One region of the Streptomyces sp. NPDC002328 genome, then DNA from elsewhere that is predicted to be linked to it. Evidence: predicted binding sites of a transcription regulator. Region 1 holds the regulator's gene; the other holds the start of a gene.
What was found. Region 1 encodes HspR, which represses chaperone genes until heat shock. Its sites were predicted from a motif close to TTGAGNNNNNNNNNCTCAA; they were not measured.
Positions count from the first base shown of each region.

Region 1 (11,593 bases):
CGCCTTCGGCCACGGCAGGTCGTGGGAGCGGCTGACCATCAGGGTCAGCAGGACGCCGCCCGCGACCCACGTCGCCCAGCCCAGCAGCTGGACGAACGACGCGTCGCCGCCGAGGAACATCGCGACGATCAGACGCGGGGTGTCCGTGAGGGACATGATCAGCATGGAGAGGCCGACCGTCGGCTGCCACGCCCCGTCGCCGCCGAGCTGGCGGGCGAGGGTGTGGGTGACGACGCCCAGGATGAAGGCGCTCAGCACCATCGCGACGCCCGTCGTCAGGACGATCGGGATCGCGTTGGACAGCGTCGCGTTGATCGTTTCCTGGCGGGTGTCGTCGAAGCCGAAGACCGCGAGCAGCCCGTAGAGGAAGGTCACGATGAGGGCGGGGCCCCACATCGTGTAGTCCCGCATCTGAAGGAACGTCTGGTTGGGCGACAGCACGACGCCCTTCAGCAGCTCCTTCCAGGGCAGCCGCGGCCCGATCGGAGCCGCCGGGGCGGCGCCGCCGGCCTGGTACGTACCCCCCTGGTTGTACTGGTCATGCTCGTCGATCGAGAACGCCTGGGTGTGACCGGGGTTGTTCGCCGCGTAGGGGTCGTGCGGGGCGCCCGCGCCGCCGTGGGCGCCGTACGGGTCGTCACCCCCGAAGTACTCGGGTTCGCCGCCCTGGCCACCGCCCTGGCCGCCGTACCCGCCGCCCGGACCGCCGTAGCCGCCGCCCTGACCGCCGTACCCGCCGCCCTGGCCACCGGCGTTCGCCGAGGGCCACTGGCCGCCGCCCGCGCCTCGTCCTGCGCCGCCGCCCGGGCCTCCGCCGCCGTAGGGCGGTTGCTGGCCGCCCCCGCGGTACTGCGGCCGCTGAGGCGTCGCGGGGGAGCCGTACGAGGGCCGCCCCTGGGGCGCCTGCTGCCCGTACGGAGGGTCTTGGGGTCGCGCTTGCGCAGCGCGGCCGTTGCGGCCGCCGCGTCCGATCCTGAATCCAGCCACGCTTCGAACGTACCTGGTCCCACGGAGCTACGTGCCGACCCCTACCGTCCGGTACCGGCTTTGCGGCCGACCTGTGACATCCCCTAGGGGCCACCTAGGGGGGTCCCGGGAGGGCCGGCCCCTAGGTGGCCCCTAGGGCGGCGGAGACCCGTCAACAGCCGTGCCCCCACGTCCTCCAGGGGGCGTGGGGGCACGAGCAGTCGCTTCAGATCAGCTCACCGGATGCGTGCGGCTCCGGCTCGCTCACGGGCCGCAGCTCCGGCTCACTTCACCGGCTGCGGCTCCGGCTCGCTCTCCGTCTCCTCCGTGCCCGCCGGGGGCTCGTCGTCGACCGGGGTCTTGACCGACTCCAGGAGGAGCTGGGCGACGTCCACGACCTGGATGGACTCCTTGGCCTTGCCGTCGTTCTTCTTGCCGTTGACGGAGTCGGTGAGCATCACGAGGCAGAACGGGCAGGCGGTGGAGACGATGTCGGGGTTGACCGACAGGGCCTCGTCGACGCGCTCGTTGTTGATGCGCTTGCCGATCCGCTCCTCCATCCACATCCGCGCGCCGCCGGCGCCGCAGCAGAAGCCGCGCTCCTTGTGGCGGTGCATCTCCTGCTGGCGCAGGCCCGGGACGGCGCTCATGATCTCGCGCGGCGGCGTGTAGATCTTGTTGTGCCGGCCCAGGTAGCAGGGGTCGTGGTAGGTGATGATGCCCTCGACCGGGGTGACCGGGATCAGCTTGCCCTCGTCCACCAGGTGCTGGAGCAGCTGGGTGTGGTGGATGACCTCGTAGTCGCCGCCGAGCTGCGGGTACTCGTTGCCGAGGGTGTTGAGGCAGTGCGGGCAGGTGGCGACGATCTTCTTCGCCGACTTCGGCTTCTTCGACTCGGGGGTCACCTTCCCCTCGTCGTCCGTCTCCTCGCCGAACGCCATGTTCAGCGCCATGACGTTCTCCATGCCGAGCTCCTGGAAGAGGGGCTCGTTGCCGAGACGGCGGGCGGAGTCACCGGTGCACTTCTCGTCGCCGCCCATGATCGCGAACTTGACGCCCGCGATGTGCAGCAGCTCCGCGAAGGCCTTCGTGGTCTTCTTGGCGCGGTCCTCCAGGGCGCCCGCGCAGCCCACCCAGTACAGGTACTCGACCTCGGACAGGTCCTCGATGTCCTTGCCGACGACCGGCACCTCGAAGTCGACTTCCTTCAGCCACTCCAGGCGCTGCTTCTTGGCCAGGCCCCAGGGGTTGCCCTTCTTCTCCAGGTTCTTGAGCATCGTGCCCGCCTCGGACGGGAACGCCGACTCGATCATCACCTGGTAGCGGCGCATGTCGACGATGTGGTCGACGTGCTCGATGTCCACCGGGCACTGCTCGACGCACGCGCCGCAGGTGGTGCAGGACCACAGGACGTCCGGGTCGATGACGCCGTTCTCCTCGGCGGTGCCGATCAGCGGGCGCTCGGCCTCGGCGAGGGCGGCGGCGGGCACGCCCGCGAGCTGCTCCTCGCTCGCCTTCTCCTCGCCCTCCATGGTCTTGCCGCCGCCGGCCAGCAGGTAGGGCGCCTTCGCGTGCGCGTGGTCGCGCAGCGACATGATCAGCAGCTTGGGGGAGAGCGGCTTGCCCGTGTTCCAGGCGGGGCACTGCGACTGGCAGCGGCCGCACTCGGTGCAGGTGGAGAAGTCGAGCAGGCCCTTCCAGGAGAACTGCTCGACCTGGGAGACGCCGAAGACGTCGTCGTCGCCCGGGTCGGTGAAGTCGATCGGTTTGCCGCCGGAGGTCATCGGCTGGAGCCCGCCGAGCGCGGTCCCGCCGGTCGCCTCGCGCTTGAACCAGATGTTCGGGAACGCCAGGAAGCGGTGCCAGGCCACGCCCATGTTGGTGTTGAGCGAGACCACGATCATCCAGATGAACGAGGTGCTGATCTTCACCATGGCGGTGAGGTAGATCAGGTTCTGGAGCGTGGTGACGCTGAGCCCCTTGAAGGCGAGGACCAGCGGGTACGAGGCGAAGTACGCGGCCTCGTAGTGCTCCACGTGGTGGATCGCGCCCTCGAGGCCGCGCAGCACGTAGATGGCGAGGCCGATGGTGAGGATGACGTACTCGACGAAGTACGCCTGACCCGCCTTGGAGCCCGCGAAGCGGGACTTGCGGCCCGGGCGGGACGGCAGGTTCAGCAGCCGGATCACGATGAGCACGGCGATGCCCAGGATGGTCATCACGCCGATGAACTCGATGTACAGCTCGAACGGCAGGAAGCCGCCGATGACGGGCAGCGTCCAGTCGGCCTCGAAGAGCTGGCCGAACGCCTGCGCGAGGGTCGGCGGCAGGGTGAGGAAGCCGACGGCGACGAACCAGTGGGCGAAGCCCACGATGCCCCACCGGTTCATGCGCGTGTGCCCGAGGAACTCGCGGACCAGTGTCACGCTGCGCTGGTAGGGGTTGTCGGTCCGGACGCCCGCCGGGACCGGTTGGCCCAGCTTGAAGTAGCGGACGAACTGGCCGATCGCGCGTGCGAGCAGCGCGACGCCGACCACGGTCAGTACCAGCGACACGATGATCGCGGCGAGTTGCATGGGGGCTCCTCGGGCCTGCGAGGGTTTCGTCGGGTGAACTCGGCGTACGGAGTGACGCGTGCGGACGCGTTCGACGCGCGCGATGCGTACGCCGTGTACGACGAGTACCCGAAATTACTAAGCGGTAACTTATGCAGTCCGTCTGAGACTACCCCTATCTTCCGCCGCACTGTAGCCGGGTGCGGGGTGATCTGGATCGCTGAGGGTCACCTCAGAAATCCGCCCCATCCCGACCGTGTTATTCGTACCAAATTGGTACTTTCATGACTAATTTATATCCGTGCTCTACGGGATCGCCGCCGCCACCACCGCCCTGCTCCTCTCCGCCGTCCTCGCCGTGCTGCTGCGCGCGCCCGCGCTGCGTCTCGGGCTGCTCGACCGGCGGCACCGGCAGCGGCGCGTTCCGCTGTCCGGGGGCGTGGCCGTGGTGCTGGCCACGTGTCTGGTCGTGGCCGCCGGGGAGTGGACCGGCTTCGCTCCGCTCCGGGACGGGATGGGCGCGCTGCTCGCCGCGGGCGCCGGGGTCGCCGTCCTGGGGCTGATCGCCGACCTGTGGCGGCTCAAGACGTGGTTCCTCGTCCTCGGTACGGCGGTGGCGGCGGCCTTCGTCGTGCCGTACGGCGACACCGGCACGCTCGCGGGGATCGCGGCCGTCGGCTGGATCGCGTGCGTGGCGCTCGCCTTCCGGGCCCTCGACCACGCCGACGGGGTGGCCGGCACCGTCGGTGTCGTCACCGCCTTCGGGGTCGGGGCGTGCGCCGCAGCCGAGGTGATGGACGGACTGTCGGTGCTGCTCAGCGTGCTGGCTGCCGCGCTCACCGGGTTCCTGATGCACAACTGGCCACCCGCGCGCGTGGCGCTCGGCGGCTGCGGCTCGCTCTTCGCCGGGTTCCTGCTCGCCGCGGCGGCCGTGTCCGCGTGTGCGGGGCAGGAGGCGGCCACCGGCGCGGGCGTGCTGTTCGCGCTCACCGCGGTCGCCGTCGCCGACGCCGTCCTCGTCCTGCTGGCACGGCGCGTCGCGCGCCGGCCGCTGCTGCGGGGCGGCCCCGACCATATGGCCCACCGGCTGCGGCGGCTCGGCCTGACCCCCCAAGGAGTGACGATCGTCATCGGCGTCGCGGCCTTCGCGGGGGTGCTCGTCGGCGTGCTCGTGCACTCCGGCTGGGCGGACGCGCCCGCCGTGCTGTGGGTGGGGGGCGTGACCTGCGTCGTCGTCCTGGGGTTGTGGCGGGTGCCGGTGTACGGGCGGGGCGGGGAAGGGCGTTCCGTGGAGGGGCGTTCCGTGGACGGGCGTTTCGCGGAGGGGCGTTTCGCGGAGGGGCGGGGCGGAGAGGCGCGTTCCCGTGAGAGGCGTTCCGGTGAGGGCGCCGTCCGCCGGGCCGTCCGTCGCGCGGGGGACGGCGCCGCGCGCCGCGCGGGAGGCGGCGCCGTACGCCGCGCGAAGGAGGCCGCGGTGCCCCGCGCGGGTGAGCCGGGACGTCGTACGGGCGACGCGGAACGTCGTGCGGCGGAGGCGGAGCGGCGTGCGGCGGCGGAGGTGGACGGGAAGGGCCGGCAGCGCTCGCGGCGTCAACCTGTGTCCGCGGTGAATCCCCCTCGCAGCTCGGCGGAATCACCCGTGCGTGCACCCCGCCGCGTGGCATCCTCCCAGGTCGGCGGGCCCTTGCGTGTAAGGAACGGATAAGAGTTGAGCCCTCTCGACTCAGGTCTGTTGACCGAGCGGGGAGCCTCGTGCACACTTGAGTCCGTTCCACTCAAGTCAGCTGGAGGAAGATCACCATGGCACGTGCGGTCGGCATCGACCTGGGCACGACTAACTCCGTCGTCAGCGTTCTGGAGGGCGGCGAGCCCACCGTCATCACCAACGCCGAGGGTGCCAGGACCACGCCGTCCGTCGTCGCCTTCGCCAAGAACGGCGAGGTGCTGGTCGGCGAGGTCGCCAAGCGCCAGGCGGTCACGAACGTGGACCGGACCATCCGCTCGGTGAAGCGCCACATGGGCACCGACTGGAAGATCGAGCTCGACGGGAAGCCCTTCAACCCGCAGCAGATCTCCGCCTTCATCCTGCAGAAGCTCAAGCGGGACGCCGAGGCGTACCTGGGCGAGAAGGTCGCCGACGCGGTCATCACCGTCCCGGCCTACTTCAACGACTCCGAGCGCCAGGCGACCAAGGAAGCCGGCGAGATCGCCGGCCTCAACGTCCTGCGCATCGTCAACGAGCCCACTGCGGCCGCGCTCGCGTACGGCCTCGACAAGGACGACCAGACGATCCTCGTCTTCGACCTCGGTGGCGGCACCTTCGACGTGTCCCTCCTGGAGATCGGCGACGGCGTCGTCGAGGTGAAGGCCACCAACGGCGACAACCACCTCGGCGGCGACGACTGGGACCAGCGCGTCGTCGACTACCTGGTGCAGCAGTTCAAGACCGGTCACGGCGTGGACCTCGCCAAGGACAAGATGGCGCTCCAGCGTCTGCGCGAGGCCGCCGAAAAGGCGAAGATCGAGCTGTCCTCGTCCACCGAGACCTCGATCAACCTGCCCTACATCACGGCGTCCGCCGAAGGCCCGCTGCACCTGGACGAGAAGCTCACCCGCGCCCAGTTCCAGCAGCTGACCGCGGACCTGCTGGAGCGCTGCAAGACGCCGTTCCACAACGTCATCAAGGACGCCGGGATCAACCTCTCCGAGATCGACCACGTCGTTCTCGTCGGCGGTTCGACCCGTATGCCGGCCGTCGCCGAGCTCGTCAAGGAGCTGACCGGCGGCAAGGACGCCAACAAGGGCGTCAACCCGGACGAGGTCGTCGCCATCGGCGCCTCGCTCCAGGCCGGTGTCCTCAAGGGCGAGGTCAAGGACGTCCTGCTCCTCGACGTCACCCCGCTGTCCCTCGGCATCGAGACCAAGGGCGGCATCATGACCAAGCTGATCGAGCGCAACACCACGATCCCGACGAAGCGCTCCGAGATCTTCACGACGGCCGAGGACAACCAGCCGTCCGTGCAGATCCAGGTCTACCAGGGCGAGCGTGAGATCGCGGCCTACAACAAGAAGCTCGGGATGTTCGAGCTGACCGGTCTGCCGCCGGCGCCGCGCGGCGTCCCGCAGATCGAGGTCTCCTTCGACATCGACGCCAACGGCATCATGCACGTGACCGCGAAGGACCTGGGCACGGGCAAGGAGCAGAAGATGACCGTCACCGGCGGCTCCTCGCTGCCGAAGGACGAGGTCGACCGCATGCGCCAGGAGGCGGAGCAGTACGCGGACGAGGACCACCGCCGCCGCGAGGCCGCCGAGGCCCGCAACCAGGGCGAGCAGCTCGTCTACCAGACCGAGAAGTTCCTCAAGGACAACGAGGACAAGGTCCCCGGCGAGATCAAGACCGAGGTCGAGGAAGCCGTCGGCGAGCTGAAGGAGAAGCTCAAGGGCGAGGACACCGCCGAGATCCGCACGGCCACGGAGAAGGTCGCCGCCGTCTCGCAGAAGCTCGGTCAGGCCATGTACGCCGACGCCCAGGCCGCGCAGGCCGCGGGCGGTCCCGAGGGCGCCGCGGCCGGCGGCGCCAAGGCGGCCGACGACGACGTCGTCGACGCCGAGATCGTGGACGACGAGCGCAAGGACGGTGCCGCGTGACGGAGGAGACCCCGGGCTTCGACGAGAAGCCCGACGTCCCCTCCGGCGCCACCCCCGACGACGCCGAGCCGAAGGCCGACTCCCCCGCTGCGGCGGAGGGGGCGGCCCCGGCCGGGGACGCGAACCAGACCGCCGGTCTGGTGGCCCAGCTGGACCAGGTGCGCACCGCGCTCGGAGAGCGCACCGCGGACCTCCAGCGGCTCCAGGCCGAGTACCAGAACTACCGCCGCCGGGTCGAACGCGACCGGATCGCGGTCAAGGAGATCGCCATCGCGAACCTCCTGACCGAGCTCCTGCCCGTGCTCGACGACATCGGCCGCGCGCGGGAGCACGGCGAACTCGTCGGCGGCTTCAAGTCGGTCGCCGAGTCGCTGGAGACCGTCGCGGCGAAGATGGGCCTCCAGCAGTTCGGCAAGGAGGGCGAGCCCTTCGACCCGACGATCCACGAGGCCCTGATGCACAGCTACGCGCCGGACGTCACCGAGACGACCTGCGTGGCGATTCTCCAGCCCGGGTACCGGATCGGCGAACGCACCATCCGCCCCGCGCGCGTGGCGGTCGCCGAACCGCAGCCCGGCGCCCAGACGGTCAAGGCCGAGGACGCCGAGACGGCCGACGACAAGGAGAGCGGTGGCCCGGACGAGGGCTGAGCTTGAACCGATGAGGAAGGAGGGACGTCGAGGATGAGCACCAAGGACTTCATCGAGAAGGACTACTACAAGGTCCTCGGCGTCCCCAAGGACGCCACCGAGGCCGAGATCAAGAAGGCGTACCGGAAGCTCGCCCGCGAGTACCACCCGGACGCCAACAAGGGGAACGCCAAGGCGGAGGATCGCTTCAAGGAGATCTCCGAGGCGAACGACGTCCTCGGCGACCCCAAGAAGCGCAAGGAGTACGACGAGGCGCGCGCCCTCTTCGGCAACGGCGGCTTCCGCCCGGGGCCGGGCGCGGGCGGCGGCTCCTTCAACTTCGACCTGGGCGACCTCTTCGGGGGCGCCCAGGGCGGCGGCCAGGGCGGCGGAGCCGGCGGCTTCGGCGGCGGGCTCGGCGACGTCTTCGGGGGCCTGTTCAACCGCGGCGGCACCACGGGAGCGCGCACCCAGCCCCGGCGCGGGCAGGACATCGACACCGAGGTCACCCTCAGCTTCACCGAGGCGATCGAGGGTGCGACGGTCCCGCTGCGCATGACCTCCCAGTCCCCGTGCAAGGCCTGCTCCGGCACCGGCGACAAGAACGGCACACCGCGCGTGTGCCCGACCTGCGTCGGCACCGGCCAGGTGGCGCGGGGCTCGGGCGGCGGCTTCTCCCTCACCGACCCCTGCCCCGACTGCAAGGGCCGCGGGCTGATCGCCGAGCACCCCTGCATGGAGTGCTCGGGCAGCGGTCGCGCCAAGTCCTCCCGCACGATGCAGGTCCGCATCCCCGCGGGCGTCACCGACGGGCAGCGCATCCGGCTGCGCGGCAAGGGCGCCCCCGGCGAGCGCGGCGGCCCGGCGGGCGACCTGTACGTCGTCGTCCATGTCGACGCCCACCCGGTCTTCGGCCGCAAGGGCGACAACCTGTCGGTGACCGTGCCGGTGACGTTCACGGAGGCGGCTCTCGGCGGCGACATCAAGGTGCCCACGCTGGGCGGCCCTTCGCTGACCCTGAAGCTCCCGCCCGGCACGCCCAACGGGCGCACCATGCGCGCGCGGGGCAAGGGCGCGGTCCGCAAGGACGGCACCCGCGGTGACCTTCTGGTCACCGTGGAGGTGAGTGTCCCGAAGGACCTCTCGGGGAAGGCTCGTGACGCGCTGGAGGCGTACCGCGAGGCGACCGAGGGCGAGGACCCGCGCGCGGAGCTGTTCGAGGCGGCGAAGGGAGCATGAGAGGCATGGACGGCCGTCGACGCAACCCGTATGAACTGACCGAGGAAACCCCGGTCTACGTCATCTCGGTGGCGGCCCAGCTCTCCGGCCTGCACCCGCAGACGCTGCGCCAGTACGACCGCCTGGGCCTGGTCTCTCCCGACCGCACGCCCGGCCGGGGCCGGCGCTACTCGGCCCGCGACATCGAACTGCTGCGCACCGTCCAGCAGTTGTCGCAGGACGAGGGCATCAACCTGGCCGGCATCAAGCGGATCATCGAGCTGGAGAACCAGGTGGCCGCGCTCCAGTCCCGGGTGGCGGAACTCCAGTCCGCCCTGGACGGCGCCGCGGCGGCGATGCAGCAACGGGAGGCGGCGGTGCACGCCTCGTACCGACGCGATCTGGTGCCGTACCAGGAGGTACAGCAGACGAGCGCGCTGGTGGTGTGGCGACCCAAACGCCAGCAACAGGCCGACTGAAAGGGCCGGGAGGCATGACGCCTCCCGGCCTTTTCGCTGTTCGAGCGGCGCTTCGGACAGCGCTACCGCGGCCCACCGCCCGGGTGCTGCCCCGGCCAGTTCGGAGACGGCCCCTGGACCCAGCCGTTCGGCGGCTGCTCGGAGGGCGGCGGCGCGGACTGCTGCTGGGGCCAGCCCCAGGTACGTCCGTCTGCCGCGGGGCGGGCCTCGGACCCGGAGGACGGCCACCCGGGCTGCTGAGGAGCTGCCGGCTGGGGCGGCGGCGCGTACCCGGGCTGGGGCGGTGGTGCGTACGCCGGCTGGGTCACCGGTGCGTGCGGCGAGTGCGTCTGCGCCGCGGGTGCCGTCGTCGCAGGGGCTGACGCCTGCGCCGGCAGCTGCGGCTGGGCCGACAGCGCGAACTGCGGCAGAGGGCTCATGCTCACCCGGTCGAGCAGCACGATGTTCGGGTTGCAGTCGCCGGCGTGCACCGACACGGAGCCGCCGGGCTGCCGTTCCACCACCAGGACGCTGAACTCGGCGAGCGCCTGAAGCTGTGTGGGCTCGACGGCGTACTCGTACACGCGCTGTCGCCCGGTCGCCAGACTGGTGCTGTCGCTGTCGCCCGTGGTGTGGGTCGTGGACTCGTTGGTGGTGTACGTGACGCTGGTGGAGGTGCCCGTCGTCTCGCTGTAGCTGCCACCGGAGCTGGTGGAGCTGGACGACGAGAACGGATTGGCGCCGCCCTGGTAGCTGGTGGAGCTGCTGCTGCCCCAGTTGTGTCCGCGGGTGACGGACTCGTTGTACGTCGTGCCCCTGCTGACGGACGAGCCGATCGTCTTGGCGACCGAGGTGTTGACGGTCCTGCCCTCGGTGTCCGTCAGCGAGTGCATGACGAAGGAGTGGTGTCGGCCGAGGAAGTCGGCCGCGACATTGGCTTCCTGGTGGTTGCCGAGTCGCATGAACGCCACCGTGCCGCCGCCGATCATCTGCTCGGCGGCGTCCCGCAAGTGCGGGTGCAGCACGGTGAGATGGGCGCCGCGGCGCTCGCAGACCTGCGCCATGTGCTCAAGATGCCGCCGCTGCATGCCCTGTTCGCCGAGCGCCACGACCACCGACGGCGCGGTCTCCTGGAAGGAGGACAGCCGCCGCATCACGCTCTGCACCGCCAGGTCCGCCAGCAGTTCCGTGCCGGCCGACATCGCGCCGAAGTCCAGGGCGAGGCAGGTGAGGTAGCCCGGTCCGCGCTCCCCGCGGGCGGTGCCGAGCTGCTCCAAGGGGTGCACGAACGACGACAGGCGGAAGAGACTGTCCCGTACGTGGTCCTTGTTCTTGTCGTTGAGCAGGTCGTCCGCGATGCGGTTGCGTTCATCCCGGCTGAGGGCCTTGGTGTCGTCGGTTTCGCCCAGCAGGACGCGCAGGCCCGCGCCCAGCCGGGCCAGGGAGACGTCATCGCCGAGCGCCCCGCACAGCTGGGTGAGGATCCGGGTGTCGACCGCCCGCTCGGCCCGGCCGGCCTCCGGATTGTCGCCGTGCGCCGCCTCCACCAGGGCGTGCACCAGTTCCTGGGGTGCGAGACCGCCGACGATGCCGCTCTCCGCCATCCGGCTGGGCAGCAGCTGCACGTCGACGGGCACCCCGGCGGCCTCGGCGAGGACGGACAGTTCCCGGCACACCAGGGCCTGGGTCAGATCGACGACGATCAGCGGACGTTCGCGCAGCGTGGACGTGCCGAAGACCGTGAGGAAGCCCTCGCGGCCCCGCTGGCTGCCGCCGAACACGTCCAGGCGGCGGGTGTCCGTGCCCACCGGCAGCGCGCCCCATGCGTCCAGACCGCCGACCCACTGCGTCTGCTGGGTCTCGTGGTGCTGCCGGCGCTGCTGCCACACCTGCCAGGACGACTGGAACCGCTGCTCCAGGTCGCTCTGCCGGGTCGTCAGGTCTCCTGTGGCCACGGTGTGCCGCCGTGAGGCCAGGGAGATCCGGATCAGGGCGACGCCGATCGCCGCCACACCGGCGACCACCATGACGGTGCCCGCGAAGAAGCTCAGCAAGAGGCAGACGGCCGCGACACCGCCGCCGATCTTGAGGGAGGAGTTCCGGCTGTCCTCGCGGT
Region 1 is NZ_JBIARQ010000006.1:148,654-160,246, reverse strand. It holds gene ACFYX4_RS18050 (Yip1 family protein) at 1-987, opposite strand, end outside; gene ACFYX4_RS18045 (heterodisulfide reductase-related iron-sulfur binding cluster) at 1,251-3,542, opposite strand; gene ACFYX4_RS18040 (MraY family glycosyltransferase) at 3,823-5,226, shown strand; gene dnaK (molecular chaperone DnaK) at 5,322-7,172, shown strand; gene grpE (nucleotide exchange factor GrpE) at 7,169-7,822, shown strand; gene dnaJ (molecular chaperone DnaJ) at 7,856-9,040, shown strand; gene ACFYX4_RS18020 (heat shock protein transcriptional repressor HspR) at 9,046-9,498, shown strand; gene ACFYX4_RS18015 (hypothetical protein) at 9,561-11,593, opposite strand, start outside.

Region 2 (11,593 bases), on a different contig from region 1:
TGGCGACACGGCGGCAACCGCCCTCTTCCGCTTCACAAGGTGATGGACAGCGGGAATAAAGGCTACGCCTCCCAGCGGGTGAAGGTCAGGCCGGGCTGCCGCATCGTCGCGTAAGTCACATCTTCAAGCGCGTTTCGGGGGTTGAAACGGCGGGAAACAAGCGCAGTTGCGCTGCAAAAGGAAACGTTTGATTCAGGTCGCGCACGCCGAGCGTGCGGACCGCGGGGGCACCCGCGCCGACCTGCGCCGGCGCGCCGCCTGATCACACGTGTCCACCTGCCGTCGGCCGGCGGGGACGCCCGTGGATCTTGTGGCTCCGGTTCGCACTTTACGTCAACTTGGCACGGATGGCTCTCCCGGAAGAGTGATAAGAATCCGGCAGCCACGCTCGGATTCGGCCACTCCGATCCGGCCCCCGTGCAGATCGACCGCCCAGCGGGCGATCGCCAGGCCCAGCCCCGTGCCTCCGTCGCTGCCCGGCCCGTGCGGCCGGCGGACGGCCCCGCGGTTGAACCGCTCGAAGACGCGGTGCCACTCGGAGCGCGGTATGCCGGGGCCCTCGTCCAGCACCTCCAGCTCCAGCGACTCCGGCAGCCGGCCCCTGCGCGCCTTGACCGTCACCCGGCCGTGCGGCGGACTGTGCTTGACCGCGTTGTCGATGAGATTGGCGACGACCTGGTGGATGCGCTCGGGGTCCGCGTGCGCGGTCAGCTCCGGCGGGGTCACGTCCAGGTGCAGATGGACGTCCGTACGCGTGTGGCTGCCGCCCGAGCCCATCGTCGCGCGCGCCGAGGCGACCATGTTGGCCTCCTTCAGCACCCCCGACAGATACGGCCACACCTCGAACCGCCGCTTGCGCAGCGGCACCACGCCGTTGTCCAGCCGGGACAGGTCGAGCAGGGTCTCCACCAGCCGGCCGAGCCGCTCCGTCTGCTTCAGGGCCGTGCGCATCGTCTCGGGGTCGGCCTCGGCGATGCCGTCGACCACGTTCTCCAGGACCGCGCGCAGTCCCGCGATGGGCGTGCGCAGCTCGTGGGAGACGTTGGCCACCAGCTCCTTGCGCTGGTTGTCCTGGGCCTCCAGCTCATCGGCCATGACGTTGATCGTCTGGGCCAGGTCGCCCAGCTCGTCGCGGCGGTTCTCGCTGACGCGGCGGGTGTAGTCGCCGTGCGAGATGGCCCGCGCGACCTTGTTCATCTCGTCCAGCGGCGCGGTGAGCGAATGCGCCACGAACTGCGTGATCAGCAGTGTGGCGATCATCGAGAAGACCGTGATGAAGCGCAGCTCCGTCTCGGTGCGCATGGCGATCATCATCAGTCCGGTGGTGATCAGCACCGAGATGACGACCAGCGCGCCGAGCTTCGTCTTGATCGAGAACGGGCGCACTCCGCCCCAGGGCTCCTTGGGTCCTCTCGGTCCGTCCGGCCCGGCGGTCATGGCGTCGGGGTCTCCAGCGCGTAGCCCACGCCGTGCACCGTGCGGATCCGCTCCGCGCCGATCTTCCGCCGCAGCGCCTTGATGTGGCTGTCGACGGTCCGGGTGCCGGAGGCGTCCGCCCAGTCCCACACCTCCGCGAGGAGCTGCTCACGGGAGAGCACCGCGCGCGGGGTGTTCGCCAGGCAGACCAGCAGGTCGAACTCGGTGGGCGTCAGGTGCACGTCCTCCGAGCGCACCCGCACCCGGCGCTGCGCGTGGTCGATCTCCAGTTCGCCCAGGCGCAGGATGCCCGAGCGGGGCGTGGTCGCCGCGATCGCGGCCCGCTCCACGCGGCGCAGCAGCACGTGCACGCGTGCCGCCAGCTCCCGCATGGAGAACGGCTTGGTCATGTAGTCGTCGGCGCCCACGCCGAGCCCGACCAGCATGTCGGTCTCGTCGTCGCGCGCGGTGAGCATCATCACCGGCACCGGGCGGGCCGCCTGCACTCTGCGGCAGACCTCCAGACCGTCGAAGCCGGGCAGCATGATGTCGAGGATCAGCAGGTCGGGCTGCCAGGCCTCGGCGGTGTCGACGGCCGAGGGGCCGTCGCCGGCCGTTTGCACGAGGAATCCCTCGGCGCGCAGGCGGGCCGCGATGGCCTCGACGATGGTCGGGTCGTCCTCGACCACCAGAACGCGGCGCTGCGCGCCCGGGGTCGCCGTCGTCGTGCCGTTGTGCGAGGTGTGTGTCTGCTCCATCGCCCGCCCCTGGGGTGCTGTGCCGGGATCCGTGGGGTGATCCCTTGTCTGCTGTCTGCGCATGACTGCGGTTGACGCGTGAATGATCTGCGTCAGGGCAGCAGCGTACGGGGAGCCGTCGCGGCTTTGCTATCCAGGTCGAACGGCGAGATGCACGATGTCGGGCGCTCCCCGGGCAACCGGCACCTCTTCGGTACGCACCTGCTGGAACCCGGCATTCCTCAGAGTTCGCTCGAATTCCGTGGAGGGTTGTGCGGACCACACCGCGAGCACCCCACCGGGTCTCAACACCCGTGTACAGCCTGTGAGTCCGGCCCGGGAGTAGAGGTCTCCGTTGCCCTCGGTGACCGTCCAGCCGGGCCCGTTGTCGATGTCGAGGCACAGCGCGTCGAATGTGGCGTACGTCTCATTGACGTAGTCGAGCAGGTCCGATTCCACGATCTCCGTGCGCGGGTCGGCGAGCGCGGGGCCCGAGATCGCGGCGAGCGGGCCGTCGCGATGCCAGTCGACGACGGCGCGCTCGCGCTCGACGACCGTGATGCGGCCCCAGCGGGGGTCGGCGGCGGCGTGCGCGAGCGAGAAGCCGACGCCCAGGCCGCCGATCAACACCTCCGGGGCGGGACGGCCGTCCAGCGCGGCCAGCGCCGCGTCGACGAGCAGCCGCTCCGAGCGGCCGTCGGAGGTGTCCATCAGGAAGCAGCCGTTGGCGATGATCTGGAGCAGCTCCCCGTGCCGGCGCAGCACGACCTCGCCGTAGGGGCCCTCGCGGCGGTCCAGGACCTCGGGTAAGTCGTCGGAGACGCGCATCCGCCCATCGTGGCACCCGCCGGCGCCCGCCGGAGGAAACCTCGGAGATTGCTGTGAATCGGGCGCGCCGTGGCGTCCGTCACAGACAGGCATGCCGGGCGCGGCGAAGGGTGAAACGGAACGGAGGAATCGGAAGGAGCGCCTCATGGTGGAACCACGGAGGGAACGCTTCGCGGTGGAGCCACGGAGGGAACGCTTCGCGGTGGAGCCACGGAGGGAACGCTTCGCGGTGGAGCCACGGAGGGAACGCCCCGTGGCGGAGCCCGCGAGCCCGCCCCTCACGGACGCCTCCCTCCTTCCCGACGCCTCCCTCCTGCTGGACGGGGTCCCGCGCCAACGCGCCCCCGAACTCCCCGCACCGCCCGCCGCCCTCGAACCCCGGCCCGGGGCGCACCCGCGCGCGGGACTGCGCACGGCCCTGCGCCCCTGGCGGCTGCTCCCCACCCCCACCGGCACCCCCTTCACCTTCGCCTACGCCCTGATCCTCGCCGTCACCTCCTACATCACCGCCCACGCCGACTCCGCCCTCGTCCACGCCCTGCACCAGGGCTCCAGCACGGACGTCGCCCATCTGCTGCGCACGCCGGTACTGGTGCTGGCGGCCAGCGCGCTGTGGGCGGCCGGCGGGATCGCCTCGCCGTTCACGCTCGGCTTCCTGCTCGTGCTGACCGCGCTGGAGCGGCGCATCGGCGGGCTGCGCACGGCCGGCGTCTTCCTGCTCGGCCATGTGATGGCCACCCTGGCGACCGAGGTCCCCGTCGGCCTCGCCGTCCTCGTCGGCCACCTCCCCGAGACCTCCCTGCACCGCCTCGACTACGGCATCAGCTTCGGAGTCGCCGCGAGCGCCGGCGCCCTCGCCGGCCTGCTGACTCCCTGGCTGCGCTGGCCGCTGCTCGCCGTGTTCGGGGCCATGCTGCTCCAGGACCTACTGGCCCTCACGGACCCCCTGACGAACTGGGGACACCTGATCGCCCTGCTCATCGGACTCGCGACCTGGCCGTGGATACGGGGCCGGTGGCCGGCTCACTCGGCGGGCGGCACGAAGGCGTTGTAGCCGCCGGCCGCGTCCAGTTCGTTGAGCGTGCCGTGGAACACGACGCGCCGACGGTGCAGCACGGTGGCGTCCGCGCAGACGCCGCGTACGTCCTCCGCCATCAGGTGCGTCGACAGCAGGACGCACGACGTACGGCCCAACTCGCGCACCAGGGAGTGGAATCGGGCCCGCTGCCCCGGGTCCAGGCCGACCGTCGGCTCGTCCAGGATCAGCAGCTCGGGCGAGTTGACGACGGCCTGGGCGATGCCGACGCGCTGCTTCTCCCCGCCCGAGAGCCGGCCCAGCCGTCGCCGGAGCAGGTCGCCCAGCTCGACCGCCCGCGCGGCCCGCTCCACCGCCGCCGGGATCTCGTCGCCGGACATCTCCCGCAACCAGGCCGCGTACACGAGGAAGTCACGGACCGTGTAGCCGCGGGGTACCCCGAACTCCTGTGGGAGGTAGCCGAGTCGGCGCCGGATCTCCTGCCGTGTCGCCGGGATGCGGGGGTCGCGGTCCAGGAGGGTGACGCCGCCCTCGGTGGGCGCGGCGGCCGTCGCCAGGATCCGAAGCAGGGTGGTCTTCCCGGCGCCGTTCGGCCCGAGCAGCGCGTGCACCCCGGGCCCGAGGCGGAGATCCACGCCGTCCAGGACGAGGGTGCGACGGCGTCGTACGCACAGCCGTTCCGTGTGGATCACCGGGCCCCCAGGCGGCCGAAGGCGTGCCGGCGCAGCACGAGCAGCTCGGCGAGCACGGCGGACACCGCGCCGAACACGATCGCGCCGCCCGCCTGCGCGAACTGCTCCTGGACGTCTCTCAGGGCGAGGAGGATCCGGTGGTGCGTGTCGCCCCGGTACTGCTGGGTCAGCGGTTTCGCCAGGACGTACACCAGCAGCAGCCAGCCGCCTCCGGTCGTCAGGGCCGCCGCCCAGCTGCCCCAGTAGGAGCTGAGCAGCAGCGTCGCCAGAGTCACGGTGAGACAGGGCAGCAGCCAGCCCGCCGAGGTGTACGGCGACAGGCCCGCGCGCGGCATCGCCGCCGCCGCGCCCGTGAGCAGCGGCACGCACACCACCAGCGTCTGCGTGGTGCGCAGCAGCAGGATGCGCAGCCCGCCGGCCGGGGTGGTCCGGGTGACCTCGGCGAACGGATCGGCCCGGCCGCCGTAGCTGCCGGCCACACAGAGCACGGGCAGCACCGGCGCGAGGAACAGCAGCATCAGCCGGGGCGCCGAGGAGTGACTGACATGCCCGAACAGCACGCCCAGCCCGGACACGCAGACGACGGCCATGAGCCAGGGCAGCCGCAGAGCCCGGGTGGCGGCGAGCGCGGGCGGGAGGCGGCGGCGGGTCCGCGCGGGGGGCGGCGTGAGGGCCGGTGCGGGGGAGGGCACGGGGGCCGGCGCCGGGGCGGGCAGTGGTGGCGGCCCGCCGGTGACGCGGTTCAGCAGCGCGGTGTGCAGGGTGTCGAGCCGGGCCGCGTGCTCGCCCCGCCGGACGACCGCCGCCACCGCGTCCGCGCAGGAGCCGCAGCTGAGCAGGTGGGGTTCGGCGTGACGGCGGAGGCGGGGGGTGAGACGGCCCTCGGCGTAGGCGATGAGCCAGGGGGCGGGCAGGTGGTGGGAAGGGGCGGGGGGAAGGGGCCGGGCGGTCCGGTGTTCGGTCATGGGGCGGTCCCGTTCGGGAGGGGCGGGAGAGACGGGTAAGGGGGCAGGCGGCTTTCTTCGGCCCAGATCACCGCGAAGTAGCGGCTCAGCCAGGCGGCGCGGACGTCGGGGACCAGGGCGTCGAGACGGGAGATCACGGGCCGGAGGAACGGATGCGGCCGTCGTTCGCGGTACTCGACGGGCAGGAGCCACTGGGTGACGGCGTCGACGACGATTTGGTCGGCGGCGGAGCGGCAGCAGCCCATGCCCGCCATGTACCGCGCGACGATCCGGAAGCGCTGCTCCCTGGTGGCGCTGAGCGAGACTTCCATCGTCCAGCCCTTCGCCGCGGGCAGGTCGCCCACGAGGGTCTCGGCGGTGCCCAGATAGTGAGTGGGCGCGCCCCGCACTCCGGACAGGCGCTGCCCGAAGTGGGCGGCGACCTGGGCCAGTTCGTCTCTGTACGCCGTGCGGTCGTCCGACAGGCAGACCGCGGGCACATCGGTGGAACAGCGGACGGCGATGGTCCCGACGCCCGCGTCGACGTCGCCCGTGCGCAGGGGATCGAGCAGGGCGAGCGGCGCCAGACAGACGAGCAGGAGCACGGCGAGGCGCGGCTGCCGCGCCCGCAGGGCGAGGACCGTCGCGGTCACGAGCAGGAGTGCGGCCAGGGTGACCCAGGGCAGCCAGGCGGGGGTGAGGGGCTCCACGTAGTCCGGCTGATACCCCTGGGGTACCTCGGCCGTCGTGTACGGCCGCGTGGAGGGGAACTCGAAGCCGAGCACGTCACCATCGAGATCGGTGACCATGTACGGCCACACCGCCGCCGCTCCCGCCGGCAGCGGCACGACCCGCTGCGGCAACAGTGCGCCCACGACGTGCGCGGCACCCGTGGCGGCGGCCAGGGCGAGGAGCGCGTAGGCCGCCAGCAGGAACGGCGGACGCCCTGCCGTGGCGGTCGGCCAGGTCGTCGCCAGCACGACCAGGGCTCCCGTGCCGAACACGGCCGTCGGCCACAGCAGAGAGGGCGCGAGGGAGAGCAGGGCCCGGGGCCACGGGCCGCGCGCGGAGGTGTCACCGGTCCACTCGGCGCGGGCCCGCGGGTCCGTGCCGCCCTGCCAGCAGGCGATCGCCATGGCGAAGGGCGTGAACTGGATCAGGGCCAGGTGGATCGTCCGCGCGGCGTCGAACCAGTCGCCGGTCGCGTCGGACGCGGTGACCGAAGCGGCCAGCAGCGCGGCGAGGAGGGCCGCGCCCACGGGCCAGACCCCGCGTATGAGCCGGGTCCGCAGCACACCGTGTCCCCGGCTCCTAGGCCCGAGGCCGGGGGCCGGCCCCGCCAGCAAGTCCGCCATCGTCGTCACCCCCGCCCCCGACTCCGTCCCCGTCCCCGTCCCAGTCCCCGTCCCCGGCCCGCTCTCCGTCCCCGTCCCGCTCCTCGGACTGCGTCAGCAGCCAGGTCCGCAGCCGGGCCCGGCCCCGGGACGCCCAGGCCTTGACCGTTCCTTCCGGCACGTCGAGGCGCTGTGCCGTCTGGGCGACGCTGAGCTGGTGGACGTAGCGCAGCTCCATGACCAGGCGTTGCGGTGCGGGCAGGTCGGCCAGCGCCGCGTCCAGGGCGGTGTAGCGGGTGGAGGAGGCGAGGAGGCAGTCCTCCGCCGAGGGGGAGACGGTCGCGTCCGGGGCGAGAGCGTCACGGGCCGCGCGGTCGGCGAGCGTCCGCGACCGCCCGTGGGCGCGTTCGAGGTCGACGGCACGGCACAGGGCGATCCGCAGCAGCCAGCCGGTGGCGTTGCCCCCGTGGAAGCGGGAGGCCGTCCGCCACGCGGACAGGAACGCCTCCTGCACGGCGTCCTCCGCCGTCTCGGCCGGGAAGCCGCGGTAGAGGAGGAACCTGAGCACGAAGCCGGCGCGGCGGGCGAACAGTTCGGAGAACGCCTCCGCGCTGCCCGCCGCCATCGCCCGCACCAGACGGCCGTCGCAGAGCACGGCGTCTGCACGGTCTTCCCGGTGTTTTCGGTCTTCCCGGACGTGCGCGGGCGGAGGGCCGGTGCAGGACCGGCACCCGGGACAGGCGGTCATGCGGCCTCGGCGGTGGTCGTCGTCGGTCAAGGCCGCTGCGTTCCCGGTGGCGGCCACCCATGGCATCACGTGGCCTACACCGAACGGCGAGGCACGTGGGGTTGCGGTCATCGGTGAGTGACGTGCGGGCACACGGAGCACTCGGGCGGCGCATACGGGCCCACGCGCGCTCCCGCGTACGCCCCCTCGGCGGTCCCCTCAGCGATCCCGTCAGCGATCCCCTCAGTCGTCGTGCACCACCGTGCCGTCCTCGTGCAGGGTCGGGTGGAGCTTCATGGGGCCGTAGTCGTCGAGGTCGGACGGGCGCGGTCGTTCGGGGCCGTCCGGGCCCATGCGGATCATGCGTTCCACGCGGCAGATCCGGAACAGCCGGTCCTCCACCCGGGTCTCGTCGGCGCGGCCGGCCGCCCGGTACTCCTCCGCCGCGCGCGCGTACACGGCCTTGCGTGTCTCGTCGAAGCCGTACAGCAGCGCCCAGAAGCGGGCCATGCCGTCGTACAGCAGCCGGCGCGCCTCGTGCGGGGTCGCCATGAGGGTGCCGTGCGGGGTCCAGCCGGTGCCGTCGTGCTCGGCCACCGAGAAGCCGACGGGCAGGCAGACGACGTCCGGGTGCGTCAGCACCGCGCGCGCGGAGTCCTCGCGCACGTCGGCCGGGTAGCGGGAGCCCGTGTACGCGAAGTCCCGCAGCCCCAGCCGCAGCGCGCCGGCCATCGGGCCCTCGTCGCGGCCCAGGTCGAGGACGAAGTCCAGGTCGGGGGAGGGGGTGTCGTCGCGGCCGTCCCAGGAGAAGACCGCCGGCTCCGGGTCGGTCGGGCGGGGCGGCTCCAGCTCGTCGTCGCCCATGCGGGCGAACTCGTCGCCGCGGACGACCCGGTAGCGCACGCCCAGCGCGGCCACCTCGTCGGCCGGCTCCCGCTCCAGGACCCTGACGGCCGCCAGCAGTTCGCGGCGGACCGCCGGGTCCTCGGTGTCGTCCTTCGCCTTGAACCACAGATACGAGTTGAGGCCGTCGCGGGCCTGCTGCGGAGTGCCGTTCACGACCGGCTTGAGCAGCCGCCAGCGGGGGTCGGCCGCCGAGGGGTCCTGCGCCGCGAGGCCGAAGACGGGCCCGCGCGGCGCGATGTCCGGGTAGCGCCGGGACGCCTCCACGGCGTCCGCCTCCATCACCCACGCGACGGGGTCGTCCCGGCGGACCAGTTCCGCGTGGAGGGCGTCGAGCCGTTGCTTCCAGTCATCGGTCATGTGCGCATTGTGGTGGCGGCGGCGGTCCGGTTCGGCCCGAACGCCGGAAGTGGGGACGGGGGAGAAAGGGGAAGCACGGGGGAGCGCGGTGGAGCACGGGGGAGAACCGGGAGAGGGGAGAGGTGATCGCCCACAGCGAACGCGGGCGGATCCGGGGAACATTCGACGGCCGCCATGCATTGAGTCGGCATAGCTCAACTCATTGAGTCTCAAGAACTCAACTTGACTGCCGAAGGGGAGATCATGGCTGCTGAGTCCGCAGCGTTCACACCGCTCACCCTGCCCGTGCTGCCGCTCGACGAAGAAGTGGTGCTGCCCGGGATGGTGGTTCCGCTGGACCTGAGCGACGCCGACGTGCGCGCCGCCGTGGAGGCCGCCCAGGCCGCCGCCCGGTCGGAGCCGGGCAAGCCCAGGGTCCTCCTGGTGCCGCGCGTCGACGGGACCTACGCGAGCACCGGCGTGCTGGGCACGGTGGAGCAGGTCGGCCGGCTGGCCGACGGCGACCCGGGCGCGCTGATCCGAGGCCGTGGCCGCGTGCGCATCGGCGCCGGCACCACCGGGCCGGGCGCCGCGCTGTGGGTGGAGGGCGTCCGCCTCGACGAGCAGGTCCCGGAGCCGCTGCCCGGTCATGTCGCGGAACTGGTCAAGGAGTACAAGGCCCTGGCCACCGCCTGGCTGCGCAAGCGCGGCGCCTGGCAGGTCGTCGACCGGGTCCAGGCCATCGACGACGTCTCCGCCCTCGCCGACAACTCCGGCTACTCGCCCTTCCTGACCACCGAGCAGAAGGTGGAGCTGCTGGAGACCGCGGACCCCGTGGCCCGGCTGAAGCTGGCCGTGCGTCAGCTGCGCGACCACCTCGCCGAGCAGGACGTCGCCGAGACCATCGCCAAGGACGTCCAGGAGGGCGTCGACAAGCAGCAGCGGGAGTTCCTGCTGCGGCGGCAGCTGGAAGCCGTGCGCAAGGAGCTGCGCGAGCTCAACGGCGAGCAGGAGGGCGAGGAGTCCGACGACTACCGTGCCCGCGTCGAGGCCGCCGACCTGCCCGAGAAGGTCCGTGAGGCCGCCCTCAAGGAGGTCGACAAGCTGGAGCGGTCGAGTGACCAGTCGCCCGAGGGCTCCTGGATCCGCACCTGGCTGGACACCGTCCTCGAACTCCCGTGGAACGAGCGGACTGAGGATTCTTACGACATCCAGGGCGCCAAGGCCGTCCTCGACGCCGAGCACGCCGGCCTGGAGGACGTGAAGGAGCGGATCACCGAGTACCTGGCGGTCCGCAAGCGGCGCGGCGACCGAGGCCTCGGCGTCGTCGGCGGCCGGCGCGGCGGAGCCGTGCTCGCGCTCGTCGGCCCGCCCGGCGTCGGCAAGACCTCGCTCGGCGAGTCCGTCGCGCACGCCATGGGGCGCGAGTTCGTCCGCGTCGCCCTCGGCGGCGTCCGGGACGAGGCCGAGATCCGCGGCCACCGGCGGACGTACGTCGGCGCGCTGCCCGGCCGGATCGTGCGCGCCATCAAGGAGGCCGGGTCGATGAACCCGGTGGTCCTGCTGGACGAGATCGACAAGGTGGGCTCGGACTTCCGGGGCGACCCGGCCGCCGCCCTCCTGGAGGTCCTCGACCCGGCGCAGAACCACACCTTCCGCGACCACTACCTGGAGGTCGAACTCGACCTCAGCGACGTGGTGTTCCTCGCCACCGCCAACGTGCTCGAAGCCATCCCGGAGGCCCTGCTCGACCGTATGGAGCTGGTCCGCCTCGACGGCTACACCGAGGACGAGAAGGTCGTCATCGCCCGTGACCACCTGCTCCCGCGCCAGCTGGAGCGGGCCGGCCTCGACAAGGACGAGGTGACCCTCGACGAGGGCGCGCTGCGCAAGCTGGCCGGCGAGTACACGCGCGAGGCGGGCGTGCGCAACCTGGAACGGTCCATCGCGCGACTGCTGCGCAAGGTCGCGGCGCAGCACGAACTGGGGCAGCGCAAGCTGCCGTTCACCGTCACCGACGGCGACCTGCGCGCCCTGATCGGCCGGCCGCACCACGTGCCCGAGTCCGCCCAGGACCCGGCCGAGCGGCGCACCTCGGTGCCCGGCGTGGCCACCGGCCTCGCGGTCACCGGCGCGGGCGGCGACGTGCTGTACGTGGAGGCGTCCCTCGCCGACCCGGAGACGGGCGCGGCGGGACTGACCCTGACCGGGCAGCTGGGCGACGTGATGAAGGAGTCGGCGCAGATCGCGCTGAGCTTCCTGCGCAGCCACGGAGCCGAGCTGGAACTGCCGGTGGCCGACCTGAAGGACCGGGGCGCGCACATCCACTTCCCGGCGGGCGCGGTCCCCAAGGACGGCCCGAGCGCGGGCATCACGATGACGACGGCCCTCGCGTCGCTGCTGTCGGGGCGGCTGGTCCGCACGGACGTGGCGATGACCGGCGAGGTCTCCCTGACCGGGCGGGTCCTGCCGATCGGCGGCGTGAAGCAGAAGCTGCTCGCCGCGCACCGGGCGGGCGTGACCACCGTGATCATCCCCAAGCGCAACGAACCCGATCTGGACGACGTCCCGGCGGAGGTGCTGGACAAGCTCGACGTCCACACCGTCACCGACGTCCGCCAGGTGCTGGAGCTGGCG
Region 2 is NZ_JBIARQ010000015.1:144,644-156,236, reverse strand. It holds gene ACFYX4_RS30685 (multifunctional oxoglutarate decarboxylase/oxoglutarate dehydrogenase thiamine pyrophosphate-binding subunit/dihydrolipoyllysine-residue succinyltransferase subunit) at 1-9, opposite strand, end outside; gene ACFYX4_RS30680 (sensor histidine kinase) at 334-1,437, opposite strand; gene ACFYX4_RS30675 (response regulator transcription factor) at 1,434-2,174, opposite strand; gene ACFYX4_RS30670 (spermidine synthase) at 2,304-2,981, opposite strand; gene ACFYX4_RS30665 (rhomboid-like protein) at 3,235-4,035, shown strand; gene ACFYX4_RS30660 (ATP-binding cassette domain-containing protein) at 4,005-4,709, opposite strand; gene ACFYX4_RS30655 (hypothetical protein) at 4,706-5,674, opposite strand; gene ACFYX4_RS30650 (hypothetical protein) at 5,671-6,948, opposite strand; gene ACFYX4_RS30645 (RNA polymerase sigma factor) at 6,965-7,642, opposite strand; gene ACFYX4_RS30640 (DUF5954 family protein) at 7,958-8,977, opposite strand; gene lon (endopeptidase La) at 9,221-11,593, shown strand, end outside.
Region 2: lon (endopeptidase La) is a predicted target of HspR. The motif match lies at 9,157-9,175, and genes of this name have one in related genera.